Regions from separate parts of the Clostridium sp. 'White wine YQ' genome, predicted to be linked through region 2. Evidence: a T-box and tRNA genes for the amino acid it is inferred to sense, from the RefSeq annotation. Region 2 holds a T-box; the other holds one or more tRNA genes.
What was found. A T-box is a leader RNA that pairs with one kind of tRNA and senses whether it is charged. The one in region 2 lies ahead of trpS (tryptophan--tRNA ligase), so its partner is inferred to be a tRNA-Trp.
Positions count from the first base shown of each region.

Region 1: it encodes a tRNA-Trp, which carries the amino acid that the T-box ahead of trpS (tryptophan--tRNA ligase) is inferred to sense. The anticodon was not compared.

Region 1 covers NZ_JAQYUU010000001.1:105,787-110,225, reverse strand. Annotated here, with positions in the region: gene PTZ02_RS00555 (cell wall-binding repeat-containing protein) at 1-2,062, opposite strand, end outside; tRNA gene PTZ02_RS00550 (tRNA-Trp) at 2,204-2,278, opposite strand; gene PTZ02_RS00545 (metal ABC transporter substrate-binding protein) at 2,428-3,318, opposite strand; gene tsaE (tRNA (adenosine(37)-N6)-threonylcarbamoyltransferase complex ATPase subunit type 1 TsaE) at 3,507-3,968, shown strand; gene tsaB (tRNA (adenosine(37)-N6)-threonylcarbamoyltransferase complex dimerization subunit type 1 TsaB) at 3,965-4,439, shown strand, end outside.
Region 2 covers NZ_JAQYUU010000001.1:2,377,300-2,381,738, forward strand. Annotated here, with positions in the region: gene PTZ02_RS11805 (spore germination protein) at 1-799, opposite strand, end outside; gene PTZ02_RS11810 (endospore germination permease) at 899-1,969, shown strand; gene PTZ02_RS11815 (zinc-ribbon domain-containing protein) at 2,136-2,300, shown strand; gene PTZ02_RS11820 (DUF5670 family protein) at 2,515-2,670, shown strand; T-box leader at 2,731-2,960, shown strand; gene trpS (tryptophan--tRNA ligase) at 3,005-4,003, shown strand; gene galU (UTP--glucose-1-phosphate uridylyltransferase GalU) at 4,035-4,439, opposite strand, start outside.

The sequences.
Region 1 (4,439 bases), 2.3 Mb from region 2:
TTGTACTTATCATACTTTTAGCATTTTGAGAGTTAATTTTATCTGCTAATAAAATAGGTGAACTTGTACTTGAAGCTAAAACTGATCCTGCTAGCGCATCAGGGAAATCTAACCCAGTAGCAACATATACTTGATTAAGGTTCATTAATGGTTTTATATAATTAACTATTAATCTATTAGTATCGTATCTGTCTGTTCCACCTAATCTTACTATATTCTTCATATTTCTAATCGCATTATCTGATACAACTCCTGTAGCACCTACTACGTAGGTTTTAGAAATGTTTAAACTCTTAATATAGTTTTCTGAGTTCTGAGGTATACTATTCTTTCCTGTTAATATTATAGGTATTCCTCTTGAAGCTGCATATGAAGCAATAGATAGTGCGTCAGGATAATCTTCTCCAGTTGCTAGTACTACTTCATTCACATTGCCAATTTCTTTTGCAATAGATAATGAAGTACTGTATCTATCTATTCCACTAATTCTTCTACAATTATATCCTGAATTAACTAGCTGATTTTCAATGCCTGATGAAACTGCTCCAATTCCACCTACAATTATTATATTTTTAGGTTTAAGTCTATTGATTTCATTTTTTGTACTCTCAGATAGTGTATTATTTTCAGTTAACAATATAGGTGCATTATATTTTTTTGCTAGTGGTGCTGCACTTAGTGCGTCTGGAAAATCATCACCAGTAGCTAAAATTACAGTATCACTTGTGCTTGTCCATCCAGTATTAGATATATTAACAGCAGTCTTATATCTATCAATACCGGAGATTCTATTAGGAATCTTTGTAACTAAATTTGCTAAATTATTTGGGTCTATTGATATATCCTTTGAAGCAACAACTTTTCCGTCCTTATCCATTGCTAATACTCTATATTTCGCATTTAAATCTAAATTACCATCTGAGCCATATGTATCTCCATATTTATAGGTTCCTATTGTAGCAGTTCTTCCTGTGGAATCTTTTGAAGTTTTTACTACACCGTAATAAAAACTACTACCAGGGTTATTAATATCTCCCTTATAACAAACAACTGCATAATTTAAATCATCAGTATTATCATCTGCAGAGCTTGTCCAACTTAAAGTTACAGTAGATTTAGTTCCTCCCCAAGGATAAGGGAAAGTTGTTACATCAGTAACTGTAAGTAATGGCATAGTTGGAGCGAACTCATTACTAGCTCTCTTTCCTGACATACTCACCCAATAGTTATATAAATTATTAGCTTGAGAAGCTAGAGGCAAATAAATATTTTCTTGAGGCCATATATTATACATTAAGCTATTCCATGAATAATTAGTTTGATCTCCTGCTATTGTTCTATCCTTTATATCCTTAAATTCATAAATGTTTTTACCAGTCGTACTTCCATAAAGCTGTTTATAATCTTCTGCTGCCATCTCTGCTGGGTTCCATTCATGATATCCTGAGTTAACACTGCTATAAGAAGATAAATTTCTCACTTTATTATAGCTATTACTATCATCATCAAAAAGTTTTCCTTCTTTTAGTAATAGATAATAGTTTGTAAATTGATGACCATATTCATGAGAAAGTACTCCTGCTAATTCTTGAAATGAAACAGTATCACATCCAAAAAGTTCTATATATCTATCTTTAGCTAATCTTTTTACTCCCCCAACTTCTTCATACATACCATGCCACACACCTGCTGTATATGCTCCCATTGGATAATCACCAATTAAATCAATATGTGATAGATAGCTTACTTCTGGTCCTATTGTATTTTTTAACAGCTCGTTATAAACTGCCATTAATTTATCTATTGTATTATATGCCGATGAATAACTTCTTATTTCCACGCCATTTGGCCCTTTATATGTGCAAATTGGTTGAGTTGTATCCTTAAAAATGAATTCATTTCCTTTTGTTTCATTGTCCCATATGACGTCGTCATGAACTTTATTACTACTATTAATACTTACAGATTTATTCTCATATATATCACTTGCAAAAGTTGTTCTTGTGTTTAACAGTAAAAATGCCACTAATGACAAACTATAAATTTTCGTAAACTTTCTCATAATATCCCTCATCTCTGAATTCTAATGAATCTCTAATACTTAAATTATATTATATCGAACTCTGTTTTTCAATTATATAAGCTTCCTTATAAATTTTAGACATAAAAAAAAGAACAACAGAAATCTATTTCTGTTGTTCTATGGCAGGGGCAGTAGGATTTGAACCCACAACCAATGGTTTTGGAGACCACTACTCTACCGTTGAGCCATACCCCTATATTTAACACAAGACTTATATTATCATACTTTTTTTTAAGATGCAATAGTTTTTTTGAGTTTTAAAATTATAATTGTTTACATATTGAATAGCAGAAATTAATATTCTGCTATTATCAATTTATACAACATTAAATAAAGTATTGTATTTAATTACTTATCTCTAAGGTTTTTAAGCTATTATAGGTGTTATTAATGTTTTCAGTTAAAAGATCAGCAAATTCTTTATCTCCATTATATGTGCTTACTTTTATAAACATCGCACCTTTTGTTATTAATGAATTTTTATAGCTTTCTATAGTCTCATCTTTTTCATAAAAAACTATAAATGGTTTTATATCTTTTTTTTCGGTAATAATCTTACTTACTTTTTCACTGTCCAAAATATTTGATTTAGAATTTAGATACTTGCTATAGTATTCCAAAGAATTATCAGCATAATAAAAATCTGTACCATTTATTTTTCTTATACTTTCAACATTCTTTGAATTGTCACTTTCAAATTTACTTACTATATTATTATAATTATCTTCATAATAATTTCTATTATCTAAATCATCAGTCTGCAATTCACTTTTTACATTAAATAATGCTATTTTATAGTTATCAAAATCCATCCAATAATAAGGATTTTGTTTGCCGTCTGAATCTTTCAAGCCCTTTGTACCTCTTGATAAATCAATTATTCCAGTTTTCCCCTTATCAAGATTGCTAATAAGATCTTTAGTCCATGGTTCAAATGCATCACCTGAATAAACAAATACATTCATTCTTGAAATATTATTTACTATGTCATCATTAATGGTATAGTTTTTTATCTCATCTTGACTTTTTAGCAAAAATTCTACACTATGTCTATCCTTGACTAATTTTTTAATCATTAGATAAGTTGGTTTATTGGACGCCATTATATTTAAATAAGGAGCTCTTTCCTTGCTTGTATGATCAACTTTACTTGATACCACTGTTTGCGGGAAAATAAAAAGTCCTATAAACATTATTAAGTTTACTATAATTAAGGCGAAAGTTACCTTTTTCACTGTTTTCCCTCCTTATAACATATGGTTTTCTAGTATATTCTATAATAATATATGTATAATTTCAATTGATATATACTGGTTGTAAGACTTTCTTAACTAATATGTAATATATTACCTTTCATTTTCTCTATAATTTGGATAAAATATAAGCTATAATAATTAAATAAAATATTTGAAAGGAGTCAATTATGGAATATATTATTGATTCTGTAGAAAAAACTCTATCCCTTGGCGAAAAATTAGGTCAATTAGCTCAAGCTGGAGATGTTTTTTGTTTAACTGGAGATTTAGGTACCGGTAAAACTCATATATCTAAAGGATTTGCAAAAGGACTCGGAGTAAGCGAGGAAATAACCTCTCCTACTTTTAATATAGTAAATGAATATCATAGTGGTAGAATACCTTTATTCCATTTTGATGTATATAGAGTAAGTGATTCTGATGAAATTATGGCAATTGGGTTTGATGAATATGTTTTCGGGAAAGGTGCTACATTAATAGAATGGGCTAATTACATAGAGGATATACTTCCTGAAGAATTTGTACATATTAATATAAAAAAAGTTCCTGAGCTTGGAGAAAACTTTAGAAAGATTAGAATTAAAGCTTTTGGACAAAGATTTAAAAATTTTGAGGAGAAAATTTTATGAAGATTTTAAGTATTGATTCCTCCACTTCTGTTGCTACTGTCGCACTTTTAGATAGTACTAAAGTTATTGGAGAATATAGTTTAAATGATAAAAAGCAGCATTCTGTTCTACTTCTACCAATGATTGATAGATTATTAGCTGATAATGAACTTTCTGTAAAAGATCTAGATGGATTCGTAATCTCAGAAGGACCTGGTTCATTTACTGGTCTTAGAATTGGTCTTGCTACTATAAAAGGTATGAGCCAAGGAATTAAGAAGCCTTATGTTTCAATATCAAACTTAGATGGTCTTGCATACAATGTAATTACATATAGCGGAATAATTTGTCCTATAATGGATGCATTAAGAGGAAATGTTTATACTGCAATTTATAAATCAAATAACGGCAGTCTAGAAAGGTTAAGTGATTACCTTATAATATCTCTTGAGGAATTAGGCAATTTGCTAGACAAATATGATGAATCAGTTA
Region 2 (4,439 bases):
ATTTATTTAGATAATAATCATCTGGAGCTTGAAAATTTTCCAAAAAGAAATAAGGAACTGTAATAACAAAAGGTGTTCCATCAACAATTACTGATACCCGTCCCTCCATGATCTTCGAACATACTTCATCTGGCTTTTCTGTATATCCTACAGTATCAAAAACACTCTTCTTTTCCTTAAGTTCATTTTCTATGTAGTTTGTATCTAATATAAAATTATATTTTATTTTCTTTACCTTACGTTTTACCTCTTCAACTAAATTACTTGGGGCAATGCCATCCATATAGCATACGCAAATGGTTGTTTGAGATTCTGTTCCCGCAAACATTACTTCAAATTTCAAGCTAGGATTTTTTATTCTTCTTCTGATTAATGCTACATTATCAACAAGTGCTTCTGCAAACCCCTCTCTAGGACCTTTAAGCACTGACTCTGTAACAGGTATTCCTACACTTCTCCTAACAAAACCTTTAACTTCACAATAAAGCATTTTTTCATTTTGACTAAATATAAGTACTACGTCACCCATTAATATATGTAATTCAGCATCACTAATATCTTTAACGTCCCCAGCTAAATTAATATCCAAAACTTTAGTTAAAAGGTCTTCAGTATTACTAATATTATTTCTTTTAGCTATTAGTGGTTTAATAATATACTGGCTTATGAAATCAGATGAGCACAAATCATCTATAAATACCAGTGTAGCTTTTCCAATTGGTGTCTCAATTTCTCTATACTTTACATCAAAAGCATTATTAAACTTCTCCTTAATAATATCTAAATTATTCTTGCTCATTTCCCTCACCTACTCTTTATTATTTTCTTCCATAGGGTTTAATATTCCCCAAAATAGTAAATACTATTTCAGAATAAAATTAAGAAGAGGTGGACTAATTTGGATAAAATAACAAGTAAACATTTTATGTTTTTTATTATATGTTTGACTATGCTCTCAATAAAATTATATCCTGGTCTAGTTATTGAGTGGGGGGGAAGAGATGCCTGGTTGTATACACTTATTGCCGGGTTAATACTTATTACTGTTGGTTATATAATAATAAATACATTTGTCAAATACAATATTCCAGATTTAAACTTTCTTTATATTAAGTCCTTTGGGAAATCCTTTGGAACTATTTTTTTATTGCTCTTTTCAGCAGTTTTATTTCTGAATTGCTGTGAAAGTATAACAGCTTTATCTAGTGCTATTCATACAAATTTATTTATAGAGACCCCTTTGTTTTTTTCTTATTTATTTTTAATAATACCTTGTATTTATATGGCTTCAAAAGGCTTCGACAGTATTTTTAAACTTGCATTGGTTTCAATAACATTTATGCTTATATGTACATTTCTGCTAATAATACTTGGACTTCCATATAATAAATATTTAAATGTGACTCCTATACTAGAAAATAAATTAAATCTAAATTCATTTTTTAGCATACTCTATGCTTTGGGACTTATGTCAACCCTTGGAATTTCTTTGCCATATATAAAGAATATTTCAAAGAAAAATAATTTAAAATCCCACTATTTTATAGCTATTATTATCGCATTAATAATTATTGTCTACTCAGTCTTTAATATTATTTGCTCCTTGGGACCAATAAGAGCTAATAACTTATTTTACCCAGAATTCATTCAAGCACAAAGGATTTCTTACGGCGGATATGTTGAAAGTGGTGAATTATTTGTTTTAATGCAATATATGCTTGGATTTATTATTAAATATTTATTATGCATATATGGAATATTCTATATTAATGAAAGTAAACTCACTAATAAATTTAAATTTTTCACCATCATATCAATATTCATATTCTTGTTTTGCTTTTATTTTAGTAAAAATACATATAATTTTATTGTAGAATTAAACTATCTATCCTTGGCTAATTTAGTCGTAATTTTGATAATTCCACTAATAGCATGTATGCTTTTTAAATTTAGCCATAAAGCCAATTAGTAGAAATTTTTTCCTTAAAAAATATTGTTTTTAAACACTGATATGATATAATATTTTTGTACAATATATGGGAAATTTTTAATGATAAATTTTTACTTTCTTAATATCTGGAAGGTTAAAATTATATCTAAAATGACCCTACAGATTTTTAAGGAGGTCCATAGATATGGAAGATAAAACTTTAGTATGCAAAGATTGTGGAAAGGAATTTGTTTTCACTGTTGGTGAACAAGAATTCTATAAAGAAAAAGGATTCGAAAATGATCCTGTAAGATGCCCTGAATGCAGAAAAGCTAGAAAAGCTCAAAAATTCAACAGAGACAGATTCTAATTCTTTTAAGAGCCCCTTGCCTAATTAGGTAAGGGGCTTGTATTTTAATAATAAATTACTTTAATCCATCTCTTTTTAACTATAGAAACTATTTGAATAGCTAGCTCCACTCCTATGGCCCCTGTTATATATCTTGAATTATTTCTGACACAGTTTGAATTATTATTTTATATGATGGAATACTAAATACATAATGCTTTAGGAGGTGTTGTGTATGGTTTTTTTTAGATGGATTGGTGGATTCGTATTATTCTTTTGGATTTTAGGACTTATTTTCAGAATTGGTGGCTATGCTATTAATTTTTTATTAGTTTTAGCTGCTATCGTTTTTATACTCGATGCCTTATTCGGAAGAAGAAAAAACTATTAATTCCTTTCGTTGACAGTCTTCTTTCATAATCATATAATATATAGTATAATATAATACTAGTTGATTCCTATGAAAAGAAGTAGTAAGCTTAATAACTTCTTTAAAGAGAACTGTAGATGGTGAGATTACAGTATGTAAGATTAAGCTGAATGGATCTTTGAGGTTTTTAGCTGAATTATAAGTAGGCTAGAACGATTGTTCTACGTTAAAAGAACAAGATATATTTGTATCTTATTAAGAAGAGTTCTACTCTAAAAGATAGGTGGCACCGCGTTTTATACGCCCTATGGATAAAATCCATAGGGCTTATTTTAATTTCGAGAGGAGAAATACAATGGATGATAGAAAAAAAGTTATCTTTAGTGGTATACAACCATCTGGTGATTTAACTTTAGGAAACTACTTAGGAGCATTAAAAAATTGGGTAAAGTTACAAGAAGAATATGATTGTTATTTTTGTGTGGTTGATTTACATGCAATTACTGTTCGCCAAACTCCAGCTAACCTAAGAAAAAAGACCTTAGAAATGTTAGCTATTTATATAGGTGCTGGTATTGATCCTGAAAAAAATACTTTATTTATTCAGTCTCATGTTTCAGCTCATAGTGAACTCTCTTGGTTATTAACTTGTAATACTTACATGGGTGAACTTGGAAGAATGACTCAATATAAGGACAAATCTCAAAAGTTAGGTGATTCTATAGGTTCTGGTTTATTCAACTACCCTGTTTTAATGGCTGCTGATATATTATTATATAATGCTGACTTAGTCCCTGTTGGGAAGGATCAAAAACAACACTTGGAACTATGCAGAGATATTGCAAATAGATTTAATAATACCTATAGTGATACATTTATTATACCTGACCCATATATTCCAACAACAGGCGCTAAAATAATGAATTTACAAGACCCATTAAAGAAAATGTCTAAATCAGATGAAAATCCAAATACTTATATCTTAATAATGGACCCCCCAGAGGTTATACGTAAGAAAATAAGTAGAGCTGTTACTGATACTTTAGGCAAAATTAATTACTCAGATGAGCAACCTGGAATTAAAAACCTAATAAATATCCTTTGTTCTATTAAAGGGATAACTCCAGAAGATGTAGTTGCTAATTATACTGATAAAGGTTATGCTGAATTTAAGAAAGACGTTGGTGATGCGATTGTAGATGAATTGACTCCTTTACAAGAAAAAATCAACAATCTCTTATTAAATAAATCGTATTTAGAAGAAATTTATAAAAATGGTGCTGTTAAAGCATCCTACGTAGCAAATAAAACTTTAAGAAAAGTTCAAAAGAAAATTGGATTAATTCCTAGATAAATAAAAAAAGAGAGTGTTACTCTCTTTTTTATTATACTCTTTCCCATGGCTTGGACGCTAGGTACTCTATAAATTCATCTCTTAAGTCTTCTTTTCTTAATGCATACTCTACTGTAGCTTGTAAAAATCCTAATTTATCTCCAACATCATATCTTCTACCTTCAAAATTAAAAGCATACATTGCTTCTTGAGATACTAATTCCTTTAGTGCATCAGTTAATTGGATTTCTCCTCCCTTTCCAGGCTCAGTATTCTTTAAAATATCAAATATTTGAGGAGTTATAATATATCTCCCTAATATAGCTACATCACTTGGTGTTTCCTCAACGTTTGGTTTTTCAACAAGATTTTTAACTTTATATACTCTATCTTCTATATGTTTTCCATCAACAATTCCGTATTTACTTACATCACTTCTAGGCACTGTTTGTACGCC